Regions from separate parts of the Tritonibacter scottomollicae genome, predicted to be linked through region 4. Evidence: riboswitches for the same ligand, from Rfam matches in the RefSeq annotation. Region 4 holds a riboswitch; each other region holds the start of a gene.
What was found. A riboswitch is a leader RNA that binds a small molecule or an ion and turns the genes downstream of it on or off. The one in region 4 is predicted to bind cobalamin.
Positions count from the first base shown of each region.

Region 1: another riboswitch for cobalamin. It lies ahead of R1T40_RS10565 (DUF1636 domain-containing protein); the one in region 4 lies ahead of nrdH (glutaredoxin-like protein NrdH).
Region 2: another riboswitch for cobalamin. It lies ahead of R1T40_RS00635 (aromatic ring-hydroxylating oxygenase subunit alpha); the one in region 4 lies ahead of nrdH (glutaredoxin-like protein NrdH).
Region 3: another riboswitch for cobalamin. It lies ahead of R1T40_RS10635 (CbtB domain-containing protein); the one in region 4 lies ahead of nrdH (glutaredoxin-like protein NrdH).

Region 1 covers NZ_CP136704.1:2,073,620-2,079,255, forward strand. The annotation lists gene glpD (glycerol-3-phosphate dehydrogenase) at 1-1,309, shown strand, start outside; gene cobO (cob(I)yrinic acid a,c-diamide adenosyltransferase) at 1,551-2,198, opposite strand; cobalamin riboswitch at 2,251-2,487, shown strand; gene R1T40_RS10565 (DUF1636 domain-containing protein) at 2,597-3,079, shown strand; gene cobW (cobalamin biosynthesis protein CobW) at 3,096-4,130, shown strand; gene cobN (cobaltochelatase subunit CobN) at 4,281-5,636, shown strand, end outside.
Region 2 covers NZ_CP136702.1:152,590-158,225, forward strand. The annotation lists gene R1T40_RS00625 (sensor histidine kinase) at 1-604, opposite strand, end outside; gene R1T40_RS00630 (response regulator) at 684-1,415, opposite strand; cobalamin riboswitch at 1,928-2,133, shown strand; gene R1T40_RS00635 (aromatic ring-hydroxylating oxygenase subunit alpha) at 2,272-3,498, shown strand; gene R1T40_RS00640 (hybrid-cluster NAD(P)-dependent oxidoreductase) at 3,505-4,572, shown strand; gene R1T40_RS00645 (5-guanidino-2-oxopentanoate decarboxylase) at 4,707-5,636, opposite strand, start outside.
Region 3 covers NZ_CP136704.1:2,086,484-2,092,119, reverse strand. The annotation lists gene cobF (precorrin-6A synthase (deacetylating)) at 1-112, opposite strand, end outside; gene R1T40_RS10645 (hypothetical protein) at 211-708, opposite strand; gene R1T40_RS10640 (CbtA family protein) at 780-1,478, opposite strand; gene R1T40_RS10635 (CbtB domain-containing protein) at 1,483-1,653, opposite strand; cobalamin riboswitch at 1,694-1,907, opposite strand; gene R1T40_RS10630 (DUF1636 family protein) at 2,018-2,353, opposite strand; gene cobA (uroporphyrinogen-III C-methyltransferase) at 2,350-3,081, opposite strand; gene R1T40_RS10620 (cobyrinate a,c-diamide synthase) at 3,078-4,406, opposite strand; gene cobM (precorrin-4 C(11)-methyltransferase) at 4,536-5,330, opposite strand; gene R1T40_RS10610 (cobalamin biosynthesis protein) at 5,327-5,636, opposite strand, start outside.
Region 4 covers NZ_CP136704.1:220,110-225,745, forward strand. The annotation lists gene nrdE (class 1b ribonucleoside-diphosphate reductase subunit alpha) at 1-1,900, opposite strand, end outside; gene nrdI (class Ib ribonucleoside-diphosphate reductase assembly flavoprotein NrdI) at 1,882-2,304, opposite strand; gene nrdH (glutaredoxin-like protein NrdH) at 2,320-2,541, opposite strand; cobalamin riboswitch at 2,642-2,834, opposite strand; gene R1T40_RS01740 (GFA family protein) at 2,917-3,297, opposite strand; gene R1T40_RS01745 (PAS domain-containing sensor histidine kinase) at 3,742-5,373, shown strand.

The DNA of each region.
Region 1 (5,636 bases), 1.9 Mb from region 4:
TGTGCTGCCCTTCCACAAGGACATGCGGTTCGATAACACCACGCCGACATCCAAGCTGCTGACCACTTTCATGCCGTGGATGAAGGGCCGCCGCCCGGCCTGGCTGATCCGCTTGGGTCTGTTCATGTATGACACGCTTGGCAAACGCGGCATCCTGCCCGGCACCTCAACCGTTGATCTGACCACGGATGAGGCAGGCAAGCCCCTGAACTCAAAGTTCAAAAAGGCGTTTGAGTATTCCGACTGCTGGGTCGAGGACGCCCGGCTCGTGGTGCTCAACGCCCGTGATGCCGAGACCCGAGGGGCGGAAATCCTGACCCGCACCGAAGTGGTCAACGCCACCCGCCACGCCGACCACTGGGAGATCCGTCTGAAGGATCTCGCCACCGGCGAAGAGACCACGCGCCGCGCCAAGATGCTCGTGAACGCGGGCGGTCCCTGGGTGGCGGATGTGCTGCGTCAAAAGCTGGGCCAAAACAGCCGAGAGAGCGTGCGACTGGTGCGCGGCAGCCATATCGTCGTGCCGAAACTCTACGATCACGGGCGCTGCTATTTCTTCCAGGGTCAGGACGGTCGCATCATTTTCGCCATCCCCTACGAGGAGGATTTCACCCTCATCGGCACCACTGATGCGGACCATCCCGACCCAGAGACCAAGCCGGTCTGCACCGAGGAAGAACAGGACTATCTGGTTGATTTTGCGTCGAACTACTTCGAAAAACCCGTTTCCCGCGATCAGATCGTCTGGACCTATTCCGGCGTGCGACCGCTCTATGACGACGGCGCCAGCTCCGCCTCCGCCGCAACGCGCGAATATGTGCTGACCCTGGATCAGACGCAGGCGCCGCTCTTGAACGTGTTTGGCGGCAAGATCACCACCTACCGCAAACTGGCCGAGGCCGCACTGGCCAAGATCGGCGAGGCCTTTCCCGACCTCTCCGACAATTGGACCGCCGGCGTGCCGCTGCCCGGCGGCGACTTCCCGGTGGAGGATGTGGCAAAGCTGCGCGACAGGCTCGCCCGCGACTACCCGTTCCTGACGCCCTATGCCGTGCGCCGCCTGCTGCGCGCCTATGGCACCGAGGCCTGGGACCTACTGTCCGACGCCAAGGAAGAGGCTGATCTGGGCCAAAGCTTTGGCGCGACGATCACCGCCCGGGAACTCGATTGGGCGATCACCCGTGAGTGGGTGCGCTCGGGCGAGGATTATCTCTGGCGGCGCACGAAACTGGGCCTGCGCTTGAACGAGGCAGAGCGCGCCGCCGTCGATACCTATATCCGCGACAGAGCCGCACAACTGGCGGCCTGACAGGTCTACCCCTGATGCCCCCTGTTGCGCGCGCCCCAGATTTATGCGCGCGCAACTCTTGCAACGCGCATAAAAAGTATCAGCAAGACTGCCCCGTTGTTTCGCGCACGAAACAATAGGTCAGCTCCCCTGACCTGCACAGCAGAACCAAAGGTCGCAACAACCCCTTCATCTTTTTCCAAATACCTCGGAGCGCGAGGCAGAGCCTCGCATCCCAAGACCAGCCACAAGGCCCGACGCTTCAGAATTCCACACCCTTCTGCGCCTTGATCCCGGCGCGGAACGGATGCTTCACCTGCGTCATCTCGGTCACCAGATCGGCGATCTCGATCAGCTCTTCCTTGGCGTTGCGCCCAGTCAGCACCACATGAGTCATCGGCGGCTTGTGCTCCACCAGGAACTCCAGAACCTCCTGCAAATCCAGATACTCGTAGCGCAGCGCGATGTTGATCTCGTCGAGCAGCACCATGGTGTTGCGCTCGTCCAGGATCATCTCCTTTGCCTTCTCCCAACCGGCGCGAGCGGCAGCGATATCGCGGGCCTTGTCCTGTGTTTCCCAGGTGAAGCCCTCGCCCATGGCGTAGAATTGGCACAGGTCGGCGAAATTCTCCTCGATCAACGTGCGCTCGCCGGTCTGCCAGGCGCCCTTGATGAACTGCACCACCGCCGAGGGCATGCCATGGGCGATGCAGCGCATCACCATGCCGAATCCCGAGGAGGATTTTCCCTTGCCGGGGCCGGTGTGGACGATAATCAGGCCTTTTTCGCCATCCTTCGTTTTCATCATCCGGTCGCGGGCGGCCTTCTTCTTCGCCATTTTGGAGGCGTGGCGCGCCGCTTCCTCCTCAGAGATGTCGTTTTCGGTCTTTGCGGTGGTCTCGTCGCTCACGGGGGTCACTCCTGCTGTCTGACCCCATGTCTTGACAAAGAGTGCCGCCATGGCGCAAGGGAATTTCGTTGGTTCCCGAAGATGACACCCTTCGGGCGAAGAGGGAATGTGACATGGGCGTCCCGCGCGCCCTCAAGCACAGCCGCCCCCGCGACCGTGACCGGAGAGGTCTCCCGACGCCACTGGCGCATACCCCGATGGGGTCGCACCGGGAAGGCGGGATGACCGTCAGGGCAGATCCGCCCTGGCATCCGCAAGCCGGGAGACCTGCCAACACGCGTTTTGAACCGGCGGACGGGGTGTTCCGCGACCGGTCGAGGGCTTGCCGTCACTCCATGGCGTCGGTGCCCCTTGCTGGCCCGGCCCCGCTTCCGCCCAGAAGGAGGAGACAAGGCCGCATGGGAGACACCCCGAGCCAGAGCCCGGAGCCGGTTGTCCTGACCGTTTGCACCACCTGCCGTCCCGAAGGCGCCGACCCGGAGGCCATCCGCCCGGGACGCATCCTTGCGGATCGCCTTGCAGGCGCCCCCCTGCCCGAGGGCGTCACCGTGCGCGGCGTCGAATGCCTCTCCGCCTGCAGCCGCAGCTGCACGCTGCATCTCTCCGGCGGGCCGGAGCGTTGGAGCTATATCTACGGCGATCTCGACCCCGACACCCATCTGGACGACATCCTCGCAGGCGCTGCCGCCTATGCCGCCACCGACACCGGATTTGTGCCCTGGCGCGAACGCCCCGTGGTGTTCCGCAAGCAGTCGATCGCCCGCATTCCGCCGGTCTCCATGCCCGGGGTCGAGCTGTCCCCGGCGGCGGCATCAAACGCCTCGTCCGAGGGCTCCGACGCCCCCACAGAAATGCCCCCTGCCGCACTGGCGCAGGACTGACCTTGAAAGGCCGACCATGAGCACATTGAACAAGATCCCCGTTACCGTCATCACCGGCTTTCTCGGCGCCGGCAAGACCACGCTGATCCGTCACCTGATGCAGAACCCGCAAGGCAAGCGCCTCGCCGTGGTGGTGAATGAATTTGGCACTGCCGGTGTCGATGGCGACATCCTGAAATCCTGCGCCGACGAGAGCTGCCCGGCGGAGAACATCATGGAACTGGCCAATGGCTGCATCTGCTGCACCGTGGCCGATGATTTCATCCCCACTATCGAGAGCCTCATGGCGCTGCCGGAACCGCCCGAGCATATCGTCATTGAAACCTCCGGTCTGGCGCTGCCGAAGCCGCTCTTGAAGGCCTTCGACTGGCCCGCCATCCGCTCGCGCATCACGGTGGACGGGGTGATCACCCTGGCCGATGCCGAGGCCGTCGCCAAAGGCCAGTTTGCCCCCGATCTGGACGCCGTGCAGGCCCAGCGCGAGGCGGACGAGAGCCTGGATCACGAAACACCTCTGTCCGAGGTTTTTGAGGACCAGATCTCCTGCGCCGATATCGTGCTCTTGTCCAAGGCGGATCTGGCCGGCGAGGCGGGCGTCGAGAAGGCCCGCGCGGTGATCGAAGCCGAGGCCCCGCGCAAGCTGCCGATCCTGCCGATGACCGAAGGTGTGATCGATCCCCGCGTGATCCTTGGCCTTGGCGCTGCCGCCGAAGACGATCTCGACGCGCGCCCAAGCCACCATGACGGCCACCACGATCATGAACATGACGATTTTGAGTCCATCGTGGTCGAAATGGGCGAAGTATCCGATCCCGAAGCGCTGCAAACTCGCATCATCGAGATGGCCCGCGCCCGCAACATCCTGCGCGTCAAGGGCTATGTGGCCGTGGAAGGAAAACCGATGCGCATGCTGGTACAGGCCGTGGGCGAACGCCTGCGCGCTCAATACGACCAACCCTGGGGCACGCAGCCGCGCAAGACCCAGCTGGTGGTAATCGCCGAGCATGATAACATCGACACAGCAGGCATCCACGCCGATCTCGGGGCCTGAGTTTCAACACCAAGGGCGCTGACCTCTCGCCATGAGGTCCCGCCCGGCGGACACGCCGGGCAGCGCCCGACCCTCCCCCCGGGAGGGCGCTTCGCACCCACACAGGGTCGGACGCTGCCCTCTCCGATTTGAACGAAGCGGACCAACCTCATGCACGTCGTCTTCCGCGAAAGCCACGGGCTCGGAGAAACAGACACCCCCTATGACGTCGGGCAGACCCCCGGCGATCTGGTGGTGCTGTCCTTTTCCGACAGCGATCTCGGCGCCTTTGCGGCGGGCTGGCACCGCGCGGACGGCAAACTCCCCTCCACTCGGCTTGCCAATCTGGTGGCGCTGAAGCATCCGCTCTCGGTCGATGTCTACGCGGAACAGACGCTGGAGGGCGCAAAGGGCGTTCTGGTGCGTCTGATCGGCGGCGAGAGCTACTGGTCCTACGGTCTGGCCACGCTGCAGGATCTGGCCCGGCGCAAAGGCATCGCGCTGGCGATCCTGCCCGCCGACGGGCAGGAAGATCCGCGACTGGACGAACTCTCCACCCTGCCCGTCTCCACCCTGCGCCGGTTGCAAAGCCTGTGTGATGCGGGCGGTGCGGTGGCAGCCCAGGCCGCGCTGGCGCAGTTGGCGCTGGCGGCGGGGCTTTATGCCGGGCCGGTGATCGGCAAGAAGACCGTGCCCGATTTTGGCTACTACGATCCCGACCACGGCGTGCTGAGCGACCTGCCGCAACAGGACAAACCTTTGGTCCTGCTGAGTTTCTATCGCTCCTACCTGACCTCTGCCGACACCGCGCCGATCGATGCGATGATCGCGCAGCTGCGCGAGCGGGGCTATGCGGCATTTGGCGTCTTTGCCCCCAGTCTCAAGGCGCCCGAGGCGGTAGACTGGCTGCGCGCCGAGCTGCCTCGGCTTGATCCGGCAGCGATCATCAACGCCACCGCCTTTTCCGCGCAGGGCCGCGATGGCAGCGCCTCGCCGCTCAGCCTCACCGGCTGTCCGGTGTTTCAGGTGGCGTTGTCGACCGCCCGGCGCAAGGACTGGGATCTGGCCGACCGCGGCCTATCGCCTGCCGACCTCGCCATGCATGTGGTGCTGCCCGAGGTGGACGGGCGACTGTTTGCCGGTGTCGTCAGCTTCAAATCCCCCACCAAACGCGACCCGGATCTGCAATATTCCCGCTTCATCCACCGCGCCGATGCGGATCGTATCGCGGCGGCGCTGAACCGGGTGGAGGCGCATCTGCGCCTCAGCCGGACAAAAACTGCGGAAACACATCTGGCGCTGGTGCTCTCGACCTATCCGGGCCGCGATTACAACCTCGCCCATGCGGTGGGTCTGGATGCGCTGGCCTCGACCAGCGCGATCCTCTCTGCCCTCGCGGCAGAGGGCTATGATGTCACGCCGGAAAATGATCTTGGTGCGCGCCTGTCACAGGAGGTGCTGAGCTGGCCTATTGCCGACTATCGCGCCGCACTTGAGACCCTCCCCGAAAGCCTCCGCAATGACCTT
Region 2 (5,636 bases), on a different replicon from region 4:
CGCGTTTCATCGACCGCAGCATCGGAGGTCCTGATACCCTTTGGTGCTCCCGGTTGCGGGTAACGTTCGAAAACAGAATGTCTGAAGTGGGATCGGCCTGTAGAGCTTTAATATATGGTTCTTCGCCCTTGGACTGAAGGTCGTCTTGAGGAACGACTTGGACATCTCCATTGTCTTGATCTACGCGGGCGAATTCAGACCAGTTGTTTTCTGCCAGGATCAGCCGAATCTGACTGTAGCCACTGCGATTGCCGATGATGCTGATGAAAAGCGTTTCAAGCCGAGCGCGCCAATCGGCGAGTGTTGACCCATCCAGCGGATCGCGGTTGTCGATCGCTTCGCGGGTCCGGATGATCCCGGAAATTGGCGGGAAGCCAACGATCATCTCCGAATCCTGGCGCATTTTTGTCAGCGTATCAACGATGTAGCGCGTGTGTGTTTCGTGATTGCGCTGTATCAGCTCTTCTGCGTGAGCGTGAATACGTTGAATGGTGTCTTGATAATTGATGGCGAAGAAGACACTGAAAGACGCTCCAGAAACAAGGCATACTACCAGCGCGACTTTTAGCTTTATAGAGATCCACCTTGGCGACACGATAGTCACCTCTCCGGATAAGGAATTCAAACCTGCGCTACAGTAAAACCGCTGCGCCTAACTCATGTGTATGCCGGGGCGGGTACCCCTACTGAAGGCGTTTTCGCAACTCGGTGACCGTAAGGCGACGACCCTCACCCACGACGCTTTCAAGATCGTCCATAAAGGCTACCAGATCCTTTGCACCGCGTTCAAACATCGACAGGTTCGAGAGCAGCGTCGGGTCGATAGCATCATCGCTGCGCGCCTGCATCTTGACCGCTCGCACGCCCATCATGCTTCTGCGCAGTAGCTCGCGCATTTCTGGCCCGCAGCTCACCATGAAACGTTCAAAAATCGACTTTAGCTCTGACTCTGACGCGCGCGCATCCGTGAGCGCCCCGTAAAGCGCACGTCGTTCGATGGCCGATGTCACCGATTTTATCAGCGCATCAACCGTGAGTTCGTCCTTGACGATATAGTCGGCACACCCCCGACGCATGGCTTCGACTGCAACATGGTAGTCGACCGAGGACGTGAGCATGATCGGAACCGCGCCGACCTGATCTTCATGCGACAGCAGGATGCCAAGCGCGTCGAGGCCTGTATCCATGCCCAGATCGTGGTCGATGAAGACCAGATCGAACGCGTCCACATCGAGGCATTCACGCATTTCAGCCAGGTTTGCAGCTTCGGTAAAATCTACCATGAGCCCGGCTTTGCGACAGATCTTCAGCAGTCGCATACGATCAATTTCGTCATCATCAATGGACAGGACGTTCAGGAGAACCGGTTTCGCTCCCGACATCAGTGCGTAGTCTTGTACGTTCATTTTTGACATGTTTTGACCTTTTACTAACAACAAGTTGCGGTTGAAGCCGTACTGCTCCTTGCACCGCACCTGAATGTTATCCCCAAAGATAACGTGTTTTCAAAAGAAAGACTTGTCGAATTGAATTAATGAACTCCTGCTTGAATGCGGAAAGCCGTACCATTTAATTCGCCAAACCATCGCATATGTTGCTTTTATTGGAGCGTTTGCGCCCACTTGATGATGGTAAAACGGACAAAAGCACGTCTCGATGTTCTGAACACCGACATCGTGTGCGGCATGGATACGCGGCGCGCCCTTACCATCTGCGGCATGCGGTCAGGACCATCGAAGATCCCTGTGCGACCCCCGTGTTCGCCACGCCGAATGCATCGGCGCGTATTGAGCGCTCCGTTGCGGTCATGTCTGTCTTGGGGGGCGGTGTGGACGACGCCGAGCAAGAATTGTGGCGCGGGCGTCGCGCTTGTCTCGAACTCAATAAACAATGTCGCAATTCGCGGATCTGGTTTTTCGAATCTCGGTACAACTCAGTCTCAAGAGGTGCTGCGCGGAGCGATCCGTGTGGAGAATTTGGGAAGCCGGTGAAACTCCGGCGCTGCCCCCGCAACGGTCATGGAACCCGCGCGCGCGACATCAGCCACTGGGTGGAGGACCCCGGGAAGGCGTTGCGCTCCGACCAATTGGTCAGTTCCTGAGCCCGGAAACCAGCCTCAACAGATATCGTCAACCGCGGGCGGCGGTTTGGGCATCTTGCAGGGCGCGGCTTCCTCCGCCGCGGCCTAACGGGTTCCCTGTGCCGTCCGAACAACCAACCAACCGCAGTCGCGCCGCACATGTCGGACGCAGGCGGCAGGGGAGTCAGGAAATGAACAGCAATATCAATGCGCTGATCGCAAACCACCAGCCGGGACACGGGCTGGCGCAGGCATTTTACAACAATGCTGATGTGTTCCAGACCGATCTGCAGGAGATTTTCTACAAGGAGTGGCTGTTTGCCATTCCTGCCTGCGAGCTGGAAAAATCAGGCAGCTACGTCACGCAGCAGATTGGCACGTACAACGTGATCATCGTGCGCGGGTCCGACGACGTAATCCGTGCGTTTCACAACTCCTGCCGTCACCGGGGATCGGTGATCTGCAAGGCGAAGAAGGGCAACAACCCAAAGCTGGTCTGTCCCTATCACCAGTGGACCTATGAGCTGGATGGCCGCCTGCTGTGGGCCCGAGACATGGGACCGGATTTTGATGCCAGCAAACACGGTTTGAAGACAGTGCACTGTCGTGAACTTGCCGGGCTCGTCTACATTTGCCTTGCGGATGAGGCGCCGGACTTTGAGCATTTTGCAGAGATCACACGCCCCTACCTGGAGGTGCACGACCTGTCGAATGCCAAGGTTGCCTATGAGAGCTCGATCATCGAGCAGGGCAACTGGAAACTGGTCTGGGAAAACAACCGTGAGTGTTATCACTGTGGCGGCAACCACCCGTCGCTATGCCGGACATTCCCGGATGATCCATCGATCACCGGTATCGAAGGCGGCGAAACGCCCGCAACTCTGCAGGCGCATTTCAACCGTTGCGAGCAGGCAGGGATGCCGGCGGAATTCTATCTGAACGCTGATGGTCAGTTCCGCGTGGCCCGTATGCCGCTGAAAGAGGGCGCCGAGAGCTATACGCTCGATGGTAAGACCGCAGTGCGCCGCTGGTTGGGGCGGGCGCCGTTCGCCGATGCCGGATCGCTGTTGAAGTTCCACTACCCGACCACCTGGAACCACTTCCTGTCGGACCATTCCATTGTGTTCCGGGTCACTCCGATCAGTGCGACCGAAACCGAAGTCACCACCAAATGGCTGGTCCATAAGGATGCTGTTGAAGGGGTGGACTATGACCTCAACCGACTGACCGAGGTCTGGATCGCAACCAACGACGAAGACCGCGAAGTGGTCGAGTACAATCAGATGGGCATCAATTCACCTGCCTACGAGCCCGGTCCCTATTCCCAGGTTCAGGAAAGCGGCGTGCTGCAGTTCGTGCAGTGGTACCTCGATACCCTCAAGCGCAATTGCGCCCCTCAGACCTTGGCGGCGGAGTAACAGAACATGCCGAAAATCAGTGAACGCACAATCTGGAAAGATACTGAGATGCTGGAATGCGTCTCCATCATTCCAGAGATGGAGAACACCGCCTCATTCACCTTCAAGGCGCCATCCGGGGCGTTGTTCGACTTTGATCCCGGTCAGTTCATGACGTTGGAAATCCCGGTTCCGGGTGGTCCGTTGCACCGGACATATACAATCTCCTCGTCGCCGTCGCGGCCACGCAACGTGACGATCACAGCCAAGGCCCAGGCGGACAGTATCGGCACCCGCTGGATGCTCGACAACCTGCGCCCCGGCAGCCGGATCAAGGCGATCGGACCCGCTGGTCTGTTTACGAATGCAAACAGTTCAGCAAAGAAATTCCTCTTTATTTCTGCGGGCTCCGGCATCACCCCGATGATGTCGATGACCACCAATATGTGGGATGACGGCGATAATCTGGACATCGTGTTTGTGAACTGTGCCAAACGCCCGTCGGAGATCATATTCCGTCAGCGACTGGAGCAGATGGCGAGCCGCTCAGAAAAGCTGGACCTGAAGTTTGTTGTTGAAGAGCCGGACCTCTATCGGCCCTGGACCGGATATCAGGGTGTGTTCAATCAGCTGATGCTGGGCCTGATGGCCCCGGATTATCTTGAGCGCGAGGTCTATTGCTGCGGGCCGGAGCCTTTCATGCAGGCGGTGCGGGATGCGTTGGCCGGTCTCGGTTTCGATATGGACAACTACCATCAGGAGAGTTTCCACGCGCCGGTTGCGAATGAAGCCGAACAGCCTGATCTCGATGATGTTGTTCTCGATGACGAGACCTCGGCAGAAATCACCTTCGCAACATCCGGGGTGACCGCCAAAGTTGCGGAAACGGACACGGTTCTGGCTGCGGCACGGGCCAACGGGCTGAACATTCCGTCCGGCTGCACATTCGGGGTCTGCGGCACCTGCAAAGTGAAGAAAACCGCTGGCGATGTGCACATGGTCCACAATGGCGGCATTTCGGATGACGACATCGAGGCCGGCTATATTTTGGCGTGCTGCTCCAACCCGATCGGCAAGGTTTCTGTCGAAATTTGAGCCTGCTGACGGTCAAAAGAATCCCCCGTCGCGCCTAGGGGCTGGGCGCGACGGGATTTATGACGCGGGAAACAGCCAGCTCACAGCCGAGCGCGAAAGCCGCATTGGGCGCGAGGCGGTCGCCGCAGACGTTCTCAATCGGTTGGCGAAGAGTGGCCCTGCATGTCGATTTCCAGAAGCAGAGGGCCGTCAAGCGGCAGGATCTGCGTCAGTGCATCACGCAAGTCGTCTGGAGATGTGCGCTTGAAACCAAGGCGATAAGACGCAGCGACGGCCTCAAAGTCCGGTGCGCCCGGATGGCAACCTGTGGCGGTGATGCCTGCACCTTCCATAGCATTTGCGATCTCGAGAAAGGCATTGTTGTTCCAGACAACAAAGAGGATCGGCAGGTTCTCATCGCTTGCCACGCCAAGTTCCGGAAGGGTGAATTGCGCGCCACCATCTCCCATCATCGCCACGATTGGAGCAGTGGGATCCGCCAGGGCCGCACCGATGGCTGCGGGAATCGCGTATCCCAGCGCGCCAAATCCGGTGGCGCCATTGAACCAACCGCCAGGGCGATCATGATCATAGGCCAGATTGGCAGCATATATTGCTTGGGTTGAATCCCCCACCATAATGGAGCCGGGCAGGGCGTCTCGGAGTGTCTCCACTTGGCCAATAAGCGCACCGTAGCTTGGCGCAAGGGCCTCGACTTCGGCCAAAGCTGCGGCACGGGTTTTGTGGGCACGCTCCGCGCCGTCGCCGGGCACGCGCGCTGGAATTGCGCTGGCAAGCTGCGTCAAACAAGGGCCCACATCGCCCACCGTAGTAGCCTCTGCCGGATGACGGGCGAGCTGTTCTGCGCAGATGTCGATGCGGAGCAGGGACGCCATGTCGGGATAGGTCCCGGTGGCATACATATCGTAGTCCGTCGGGCCGAGCTCGGTTCCAAATGCCAGCACGCAGTCGGCCTCCTCGATCAGGTTGCGGACGGTTTGCAACGAGGGGCTTGCCGCCACCGTAAGCGCATGACCGTGCATCAAGCCGCGCGCGTTCACGGTCTGGATGACCGGGGCGTCGAG
Region 3 (5,636 bases), 1.9 Mb from region 4:
CACCCTTGTTGGGGATCAGGATCAGATCCTGCGCGCCGAGCGCTTCCACCGCCTGCAACGTCAGATGCTTGGGGTTGCCGGTGCCGATACCGATCAGGCTGAGGTGGAGCATGGGGCGCAATCTCTCAAGAATAAATGGGCGGTCAGATCTGCCCCGGTCTTGGTGCCGTGTCCGGGGCAGGTCAAGGGCATGGTCTCAGGAGCGCACCATCAGCGCGTGTCCACGGTCACCGCAGCCTCGACCGGGTTGCCGTCAACCGCGATAACCCCGTGGCTGTTGGAGTTCAACGAGACCTTCACTTCCACCTCACCCTCGGGCAGCGTGCCGATATGCATCCAGCGGCCATAGAGCCGCCCGATCTTTTCGCCGTTGACATAGACATGGGCGTGGCCTTCGCCCTCCAAATCAGCGCCGGAGGCGTTTTCGGGCGCAAAGCGGAAATTCTGCGGCATCGCGTGCAGGTTCCAGCCCGACATCGGATCGGGGGTCAGTGCAATCTCCAGCGCCGGGGCCTCCGGGCCAGCGGCCATATTGACCATGGCGGAGTGATCATGTGCGGCCATCTCGGCTTGACTGCCGCCGCCATGATGGGCGGGGTCGCCGTGGTCGTGGCCATCAAAGGTCACGCCATTTCCGGCGGCGGTGACCAAGCCGATGCCGCCGCCAAAGACAAGACCGATGGCAAACAGGGCGAGCGAACGGGACATGGGGTCTTCCTTCAATATGGAAATCCCCGCCGGGCGCGATGTGCGCGGCGGGGATCATCAGGCGTTCTGGGTCACGCTGCAGCTGCGTCGCGGGCGGACTCGGTCTGCCAGAAATAGGCGGCAAAGGCGCCCAGCAGCACCCAGGCGGCCATGCCGATGCCAAAGGCCCGCGCGGCAAACAGCGCTCCGATCTCGGTCGGCACCGGGCCGGTGAACGTATCGGGTTCCGGCGCGCCGATCACATGCGGGGCGATCAGCAGCAGCGCCGCCACCACGTAGGACACCAGCTTGCCGCCAAAGGCGATCAGCCACATGGCAACGCCGGCGGTCGCAACGGTGGCCACCCACCAGATCTGACGCGCGCCGACATCGGCGGCGGCGACGCCGGGCACTTCGGGGGCCAGGGTGAAGCCGGGCGCGAAGTGAAAGGCGACAAATCCCGCAATCCCCCAGATGATGCCGTGGCGTGCGGTGACCACATGGCCCTGACGCTCCGCCTGCGACATCAGCGCCACCAGAACGAGCGCGTAGCCGGTGTAGGTCAGCATGGTGAAGAGGACGCTCAGCAGGTTGCGCATCGGCTCATCGAACAGGCCCGGCAGCTCGGGATGGGCACTGACGGGATCACCGCCGAAATGCACCAGCGCGCCGGTTTCATAAAGTTCGGCATGCAACAGCACCGGCTGCACGAAGAAAAGCTGCAGCAGGGCGACGATCAGCCCCGCTGCAGCGCCAGCGAACAACGCGCTGGTCAGAATACGTGCGAGCATGGTCTTAGTGGCAGGGAAAGCCGGTGGCGTGGCGCACGTCATGCGCCGCATCATGCAGGGTCGAGGCCTGCACATGGCCGGTCACGGTGATGATGCCGAGACCCAGAACCACGGCAAAAAGCGCCGGGATGATGCTGGAGACGGATGTGGTCGAGGTAAGCGTCTTGGTCGTCATGTGTGTGTCCTCCGTGCCGTCACACCCGACGGCAGACATAAAGTTCTCGTTCCATACGGCCGGTCTCCTGACTCGCGGGTCACGGCGATCATCCTCCTTCCCGGCACGCAGGCCAGTGGGTTCAGAATGTCGCTCGCCGCTCACAGTCGCGGGGGCGGTTGGGGCTTCGGCGCCGCGATTGGGTCCGCCGTTCCTCATTCCCGTTTCAGTCCCGATGCTTTGCATCATCAGACACCGTATGCATCTGTTGTGCCTTGCGCGCTTTGCTCCGGTCAAGCGTGAATACGCCACCGGAGGCGCTGTTCGCGGCAGTTCCGTGATCTTCAGGGGGCTTGCGGAGGGCGGATAGCCTCTGGCGATGCGGTCAGGGCAGCTCTGCGGGGATGCGGGCAATGGCCTTGAACCGCAGCTCACCCAGCGGCCTTGCATCCGGCAGCGTGCCATCGGCGCTGCTGGCATAGAGGCGCAGGAACGTCAGGATATCGGGCAGATCCGCTGATGTGATCTCGCCAAACAGATAGGCGGTCTTGCCGCTCTGGCGGATCGCCAGGGTCTGTGGGCGGTCGCAGCCCGACATGCAGTCGACCTGCTGCAGCGTCGCGCTCAGCCCCGCCGCCGCCAGCGCCGCGGAGATCTGTCGTGGCAGGTCCGGGTCGGCAGTGCTGCAGCTGCGGCAGAGCGTGAGCGTCGGCTGCGTCATGCGGGCGCGTCTTCATCCGCCAGCGGACCGTAAAGGATCAGCACCGGCGCGGCGCTGTCGATGCGCTCCAGCAGCTCAGGCAGCGCCTGCACCGTGGTGCGGTGCAGCTCCTGCGCCGGGGTGGAGACGCCGAGGGCCACCAGCGCCGGCGTGTCCTGCGGCAGGCCTTCGTCCAACAGCAGCGCCAGCATCGACGCAAAGGTGCGTTTGCCCATATAGACCACCGTGGTGGCCTCCGGATCGGCAAGGGCGGCGAGGTTCATGTGATCCGGCAACCCGCCGGTCACGTCATGGCCGGTGATGAACTGCAGCCGCCGCGCAGTCAGCCGCCGCGTCAGCGGAATGCCCGCCGCCGCTGCTGCGGCCGAGGCGGCGGTGACGCCGGGAATGATCTCGTATTTGATGCCAGCGGCGCGCAGGGCGGTCAGCTCTTCCTCCAAGCGGCCAAAAACACCGCTGTCGCCGGATTTCAGCCGCACGACCTGGGCGCCGGATTGCGCGTATTCCACCAGCAGTTTGCTGACGTGGTCCTGTTTCGGCGAGGGGCGCCCGGCGCGTTTTCCGACCCCCACCAGATCCGCATCCGCATGGGCATGGTCCAGGATTGGCCCCGAGGACAGATCGTCGAACAGCACCGCATCCGCCGCCTCCAGCCGTTTTACGGCCTTCACCGTCAACAGCTCCGGATCGCCGGGACCGGAGGAAACAAAGCTGACAAAGCCACTCATGCGTGCTCTCCCTCATGCTCTGCGGTGATCAGATGGAAGAAGGTGCCGGTGACGTTGCCCTTAATCGAGCCGGTCTCCGGCACCGGGTTGCCATCCGCATCCATGACCCGCGCCAGTGGTGCGTCGGGCTCATCCAGAATGGTGGAGTAATGGAACTCATGCCCGCGCAGGAAGTCGCCGGTGTCAAAGCCCGGCATGCCCGCCTGCAGCTCCGCGCGGCGATAGCCGAGGTGGAACTTGCGCTTCTCATAGGACGTGACCAGCCCCAAGAGCCCGGCCATCTGGTGCCGGGTGCCCGCCTTGTCGATCAGCGCGGTGCCAAGCGCCATGTAGCCGCCGCATTCGCCATGCACCGGCTTCGTCTGCGCATGTTTCTGCAGGCCTGCGCGCCATGTCTCCGCCGCTGCCAGCGCCGCGCCGTGCAATTCTGGATAGCCACCGGGCAGCCAGACCAGATCGGCGTCCGGGGCGGGGGGCTCGTTGTTCAGGGGGGAAAACGGCAGGATTTCGGCCCCGGCGGCGCGCCAGCCCTCCAGCAGGTGCGGATAGGTGAAGGAAAACGCTGCATCCCGCGCCAGTGCGATCCGCTGTGCTGGCGGTTTTGGCAGGGCGCGCGGGGCAGGGGCCGCAGCTGTGCTGGCCACCGCGCGGATCGCGTCAAGGTCGACGTTGTCGCGCAGGAAGGCCGCGTAGCCCGCAATCGCCGCCTCAAGATCGGGATGCTCCACCGCCTGAATGAGGCCAAGGTGGCGTTCGGGCAGCGTAAGATCGCCGCGCCGGGGCAGGGCGCCCAGCACCTTGACGCCCGCACGCTCCATCCCCAGCCGGGTCAGCCGCTCATGCCGGGGGCTGGCGACCCGGTTCAGGATCACGCCCGCAAAGGGCAGATCGGGGTTGTACATCCTGAAGCCAAGCGCGGTGGCGGCGGCGGATTGTGCCTGCCCGCCCACGTCGATCACCAGCACCACCGGCCAGCCCATCCTGAGCGCGGTCTCTGCCGAGGAACCAAAACCCGATTGCCCGCGGGTGGCAACGCCGTCGAACAGCCCCATGGACCCTTCGCCGATGCAGATATCCGCGCCAGTGGCCTGGGTGGTGACGGCATCGAGCAGCCCGCTGTCCATCGCCCAGGTATCAAGGTTGAAGGACGCGCGCCCGGCAGCGGCGAGGTGAAAGGCCGGGTCGATATAGTCCGGTCCGCTCTTGAACGGCTGCACCGTGAGGCCGTCCTCGGCCAATGCGCGCAACAGGCCCAGCATCACCGTGGTCTTGCCGGTGCCGGACGAGGGGGCAGAGATCATCAGGCCCTTGGGGAAATTGGTCATCGGGCTACCTCGTTTGCAGAGAACTCTTGTCCGGTCCACGGACCAGACAGCGCCCGACCCTCCTCCCGGGAGGGCGCTTGCGCACCCACCCAGGCTCGGGCGCTGTCCTCGGTGTGATAGATCAAGCGATCACTCATCCGCTTCGCTCCACTCGGACCACGGGCTGTCGGCACTCTGCGGGCGGTAGCGGCGGTCATAGTCCGCACCATAAAGGCAGCTTTCGGCAAAATCCTCGGCGCCCAGGGCAGGCCCCACCAGGATCAGTGCGGTGCGCCCGCGCGCACCTTCGGTGGCCTCAATGACTGAACCCAGCGTCGCCTTGATGATCTTCTGATCCGGCCAGGTCGCCCGCCAGACGATCGCCACCGGACAGTCGGATCCATAGGCAGGCGACAGACGTGCCACCACGTCATCCAGCACATGAACCGACAGGTGAATGGCCAATGTGGCACCGGTGGCGGCAAAATTCTCCAGTGTTTCACCCTCGGGCATGGCAGAGGCCCGCCCGGATGTGCGCGTCAGTACCAGAGATTGCGCCACGCCGGGCAGGGTCAGCTCGGTGCCCAGAGCGGCGGCTGCGGCGGCAAAGGCGGGCACGCCGGGGGTGATGTCATGCGGGATGCCCAGATCGCGCAGGCGGCGCAGCTGCTCGCCCATCGCCGACCAGACCGACAGATCCCCGGAATGCAGCCGCGCCACGTCTTGACCGGCCGCATGGGCGCTGGAGATTTCCGCCATGATCTCGTCCAGCGACAGCGGTGCGGTGTTGATGATCTTTGCGCCGTCTGGGCAATGTTGCAGCAGCGCCTCGGGCACCAATGAGCCAGCATATAGGCACACCGGGCAGGCGGCGATCAGGTCGCGTCCGCGCAGGGTGATCAGGTCCGCCGCGCCGGGGCCGGCGCCAATGAAGTGTACGGTCATCGCTCAGTCATCTCCGCAAGGGCCACGGTGGCAAGCCCGTCCGTGGTCACATATCTCGTCTGGATCAGCCGTGCGCCTGGGCCTGCCGCGACAAGCGCTGCGGCCTCGGCCACCGATCCGGTGTGGAACCGCGCGGCGATGCGCGGTGAATGGGTTGGGGTCTCAATACCCGAAATCTGAGCCTCGTCGAGGGGGATCACCGGCAGCTCCTGTGCCGTTGCAAAGTCCCGGAACAGCGCGGTATCCGCCTTGGCGCGCAGGGTGGCGAGCCGGTCGGGGCGCCGGGACAGGGCGGCGAGCGCCTCG
Region 4 (5,636 bases):
CATCGCGGTAATACTCAAGGTTCTCGTTGGTCATATAGGGCGCGGGATAGTAGACGCGGCCGATCTTGCCTTCCTTGCGGATCTCGATCTTGGCGGTGATCGGGTGGATCGAGGAGGTGGCATAGTTGATATAGCTGATCGACCCGGTGGGCGGCACCGCCTGCAGGTTGCGGTTGTAAAGTCCGTGCTCCTTCACCTTGTCGCACAGGACGGACCAGTCCTCGCGGCTCGGCACATTGATGCCGGCGCCCTCGAACAGTTCGCGCACGCGGTCGGTCTCCGGCAGCCAGTCCCGGTCGACGTATTTGGCAAAGAAGCTGCCATCGGCATAGGTCGAGTCCTCAAAGCCCTTGAACCGTGTGCCTTTTTCTTGTGCCAGCGTGTTGGAGGCACTGAGAGCGTGAAATAACACGGTGCAGAAGTAGATATTGGTGAAGTCGATACCCTCAGCTGAGCCGTAATGGATGCGCTCGCGGGCGAGGTAGCCATGCAGGTTCATCTGGCCAAGACCGATGGCATGGCCTTCGTCATTGCCCTTGCGGATCGAGGGAACACTATCGATGGCGGACATTTCCGACACCGCATTCAATGCCCGGATCGCGGTGCCGACGGTGCTCGCCAGATCGCCGCCATCCATGGCGCGGGCGATGTTCATGGAGCCGAGATTGCAGGAAATATCGGTGCCCATCTGCGCGTAAGAGAGGTCATCGGTGAACTCGGACGCGGTGTTCACTTGCAGGATCTCGGAGCAGAGGTTGGACATCGAAATCCGACCGGCGATCGGGTTGGCCGAATTCACCGTGTCCTCAAACATGATGTAGGGGTAGCCGGATTCGAACTGGATCTCGGCAATGGTCTGGAAGAAGGCGCGGGCGTTGATCTTCTTCTTGCGGATCTGCGGGTTGTCCACCATCTCGTGATATTTCTCGGTGACCGAGATTTCCGAGAAGGCTTTGCCATACACCTTTTCCACGTCGTGGGGCGAGAACAGATACATGTCCTCGTTCTTCTTGGCGAGCTGGAAGGTGATGTCGGGAATGACCACGCCAAGGCTCAGTGTCTTGATGCGGATCTTCTCATCGGCGTTTTCGCGCTTGGTGTCGAGGAAACGCAGGATATCCGGGTGGTGGGCGTTCAGATAGACCGCACCTGCGCCCTGCCGTGCGCCCAGCTGGTTGGCGTAGGAGAAGCTGTCTTCCAGCAGTTTCATCACCGGGATCACCCCGGAAGACTGGTTCTCGATCCCCTTGATCGGGGCGCCATGCTCGCGAATGTTGGTCAGCATCAGGGCCACGCCACCGCCGCGTTTGCTGAGCTGCAGGGCGGAGTTGATGCCGCGCCCGATGCTTTCCATGTTGTCTTCCAGCCGCAACAGGAAGCAGGAGACGAACTCGCCCCGCGCCGTCTTGCCGGCATTCAGAAAGGTCGGCGTGGCAGGCTGGAACCGGCCGTCGATGATCTCGCCCATCAGCTGCATCGCCAGCGCTGCGTCACCCCGCGCCAGCGTCAGCGCATTCATCACCACCCGGTCCTCGTAACGCTCCAGATAGCGCTGCCCATCGCGGGTCTTCAGCGTGTAGGAGGTGTAGTATTTGAACGCCCCCAGAAAGCTCGGGAACCGGAATTTCTTGGCAAAGGCCGCGTCCCAGATCTGGTGGAGGAAACTGCGCTCGTATTGATCAAGCACAGCCGCTTCATAGAAGCCTTCCTTGACCAGATAGGACAGCTTTTCCTCCAGCGAATGAAAGAAAACGGTGTTCTGGTTCACATGCTGCAGGAAATACTGCCGTGCCGCCATGCGGTCGGCGTCAAACTGGATCTTCCCCTCATCATCATAGAGGTTCAGCATCGCGTTCAGGGCATGATAGTCGAGATCGGCGGTTACGCTTGCGTCAAGCATGTCTGGCTCTCCTGTGCTGCCCAGAACCGGGCAAGGCCCGCGCGGATGCGGGTAATGTCTGTTTCGGTTCCCGCCAGTTCAAAGCGGTAGAGAACGGGGACGCTGCACTTGCGTGCGATGACCTCACCGGCAAGGGCAAAGGTCGCACCAAAGTTGCGGTTGCCTCCCGCGATCACGCCCCGCAGGAGGGCGCGATTGCGTGTGTTGTTCAAAAGCCGAATGACCGGCTTGGGCACTGCGCCGCGCCCTTCGCCGTCGGCGAAGGTCGGAGACACCAGTACAAAGGGCGCGTCCAGCTCAGGCGGCGGCCCTGCCTGCGGCAGCCGCAGAGCCTCCAGCCCGAGGCGCTCCACCAATCGGGCCGTGTTGCCCGATCGTGAAGAGAAAAAGACGAGCCCGGCCATCCGATCAGCGCCGGATCAGGCCAGACGGCCGATCAGGTCGGGGCGAAACCCGGCCCAGTGCTCTTGTCCGGCGACAACCACAGGGGCCTGACGGTAACCAAGGCCCTGTACCATTTCCATTGCGGCAGCATCTTCGGTCAGATCGATCACGTCGAAAGAAATTCCCTTCGCCTCGAGTGCGCGGGTGGTGGCGGTGCATTGCACACAGGCGGGTTTGGAATAGACGGTGATGCTCATCAGCAAAGGGTCCCTCAGGTTTTGTCTGCTTGGACGAAAGGGGACACGGAACCCGGCGCCGAAACAGCACCGTGTCACGCGTCCGGGCCCTCCGCCGCGGTCGTCGTTGTCTGCTTTGGCAGGTCTCCTGGCTTCACGGCTCAAATGCCCAATCCCGCCTTCCCAATGCGTCTTGCGCATCAGTGGCCCAGGGTGGACTTGCCGCTTACAGTTGCGGGGGCAGCGTCGGTTTTTCACCGATTTCCCTCATTGCTTGCGAGTCGCCTCACAAGAACCAAAGCAACACGATATTGATGCAGATCCAGCAAATGGTCAATATATGGTGTATGGTTTCTTCAGGGAAGTTTTCCACAGAGGCATGTGGATAGCTGCGCGCTAGTCGTCTTGGTGCCGGTTTTGATCGTGTTGTGGGCGGCCGTCGAGCGCAGGAAGCCAGCTTTCACGCCGCTGCACCCATAGTTCATACTCTGGCGCAAACATGTCCGGCTTATCCAAGGCGCCAAGATGCACTTCTATCTCATCGCCGCTTTTGGCGAAAACGGAGGACCCACATGTAGGGCAGAAGTACCGCTCCTGATAGTGGCGCAGATCACCGCTGACGGTCACGTTTTGCTGCAAAAATACTGCGGCGCAGTAAAAGACCGCACCATGATGCTTGCGGCAGTCGAGACAGTGGCACATGCCAACGCGCATCGGCGGTCCGACTGCTGTGATCCGGACACTTCCACACAGGCAGCCCCCTGTCTCCGTCGTCATCTTGCGCCTCCACATCTCGCGTGCACGACAGTTTAGCATGTCACGTCGGTGTGATGAAAGGTTCTCATGGTGACAGGTTCGCTGGCGGCGGGCCGACGGGCCGGGCGGTGTTCCGTTCGGGAAAGCTCGGAGAACGCCATTTATTGTGCCGCCAGTACATCAGCCCGACGCTGTATGCACCGTCGCACCCTGGCAGAGCCCGTAAATCCCCTCCGGCGTTCTTGTCTCTTGCCGACGGCATCCCTCATCGCGAGGGTCTGGGCGCTGGCAGGTATGCAGGCGGATGTCGTCATGCCCAAGGCTGCGCAATTCAGCGCATTTGAACCTCCGGAAGACCTCCATGTTCAATTTTGGTTTAGAGAAACTCGGTACTAGGATATGCTCGGTTAGATGTTGCCCCCGGCATACTGCGGTAGGTGCTCTCCTGCACAAAGGGACAAACGCGTGAAACGACTGCAAGTGAACGAACTCTATGCCATATTGGATGCTATAGGCATGGCGGTAATCGTTTTGGAAGTCGGTGACGACCAGATCCCCCGATATATCGCGATCAACAAACGGTCGCGGGAAATCGCACAGCTTCCCGAAAGCGGCTGGTTCGGGAAATCCGCTTTGGAGATATTTGGCGGCTCCACTGGTGCACGTGCCCTTGCAGTGCAGCAGAATGTGGTGCGGACGGCCAAGGCCACGACATATGAGATAAATTTGCCTGCCGTTCTGGGGACGCAGTATATTCGTAACACGATGACCCCGGTTTTTGACGAAGTGGGGAAGCTTACTCATCTGGTGGGGTCCGTCGAAGACATCACCTCTGAACGTGAACGCGATGTTGCTTTGGAACTCACGCGGGTCGCCAAAGAGAAGGCGGAGCAAGCGAACAAGGCCAAGGAGAGATTTCTTGCCAATATGAGTCACGAAATCAGAACCCCAATGAATGGGATTCTGGGAATTTGTGAGTTGCTGCAAGAAACGGAGTTGGATCAGGAGCAGTCGCTCTTTGCGAATACAATTTTCAATTCTGCAAATGCATTGCTTAAGATCGTCAATGATGTTTTGGATTTTTCACAGATAAGATCTGAAAAAATCGAACTGCAGCCCGAATTGTTCTCACTTCGTAACTTAGTTGAAGACGTCGCGGTGCTCTTGTCGGCCAAGGCGGCATATAAGGGGTTGGACTTTCGGGTGAACTACTCCGAGGATGTGTCATCCATATTTTTTGGGGATGTCACCAAAATTCGGCAAGTGTTGCTGAACCTGATAGGAAACGCGATCAAGTTCACCGATGAGGGATATGTTTCGATCACGATTTCCGAGACCCCGCAGGCACTGACATGCCCGCTTTGCGTTGAGGTTTCGGACACGGGATGCGGAATTGAAGAGCGCAAACTTCATAGCATATTCTCTGCCTTTGAGCAGGCGGATGGTTCGCCAAAAACGCGCACGGAAGGCACGGGACTTGGGCTCGCGATTTCCAAAGCACTTGTCGAGCGCATGGGCGGCGAGATCACGGTCAAATCGAAGTTTGGCGAAGGGTCTACCTTTACAGTTCGGCTTGATTTGACGCCTGGGTCTTTGAGCGACGACGGGGCTCTCGCTGAAGAGGCAGCGGCCTCATCCGCTCTGCTTGCAGCAAAGACAAACACTGATCCGGTTGCCCTGGCAGAAGAGGCGCGGGAAGAGCTGCGCGGAATGAGAATACTCGTGGCTGAGGATAATAAGACAAATCAGCTGGTCGTGGAAAAAATGCTGAGGAACTCCGGTGCCGATCTCCATTTTTCGGAAAATGGCGCCTTGGCATTCGAGGCCTATCTTGCTGGCCAATACGATTTGATACTGATGGATCTTTCAATGCCTGTCATGGGCGGCTTGGAAACCGTTCAAAAAATCAGACAGCATGAAGACGCAACCGGGCAAACGAAGAGCAAGATTATCGCTCTGACGGCAAACGTTCAGAAAAGCGATGTCAAAGCCTGTAGCGAAATTGGAATGAATGGCTTCTTGTCGAAGCCGTTTAGAAAGCATGAGTTGCTCGCCTGCCTTCATGCCTTGGCGGAAGATGCTACTCTGATCTCGTGAGTGTCAAAGAGGGGGTGGAGCCGGCGCGGCGGAGTATCCCCACGTCCGCCGCGCCTCGCTCTTTTGTCATTCGCACCATGAAGCTTGCGACAGACGCAAGCGACGCCGCATCCGCATCGATCTTCTTCTCCAAACGTCCGGGGTACATCTTGCCCTGTGATGTCGCTCGATCACCGCAGGGACGGGACGGCGCGAGGATATAGATTGAGGTGTCTATACGGGCCTCAATGCGCTTTCCTGCGGGGCGATAGGCTGATCGAAAA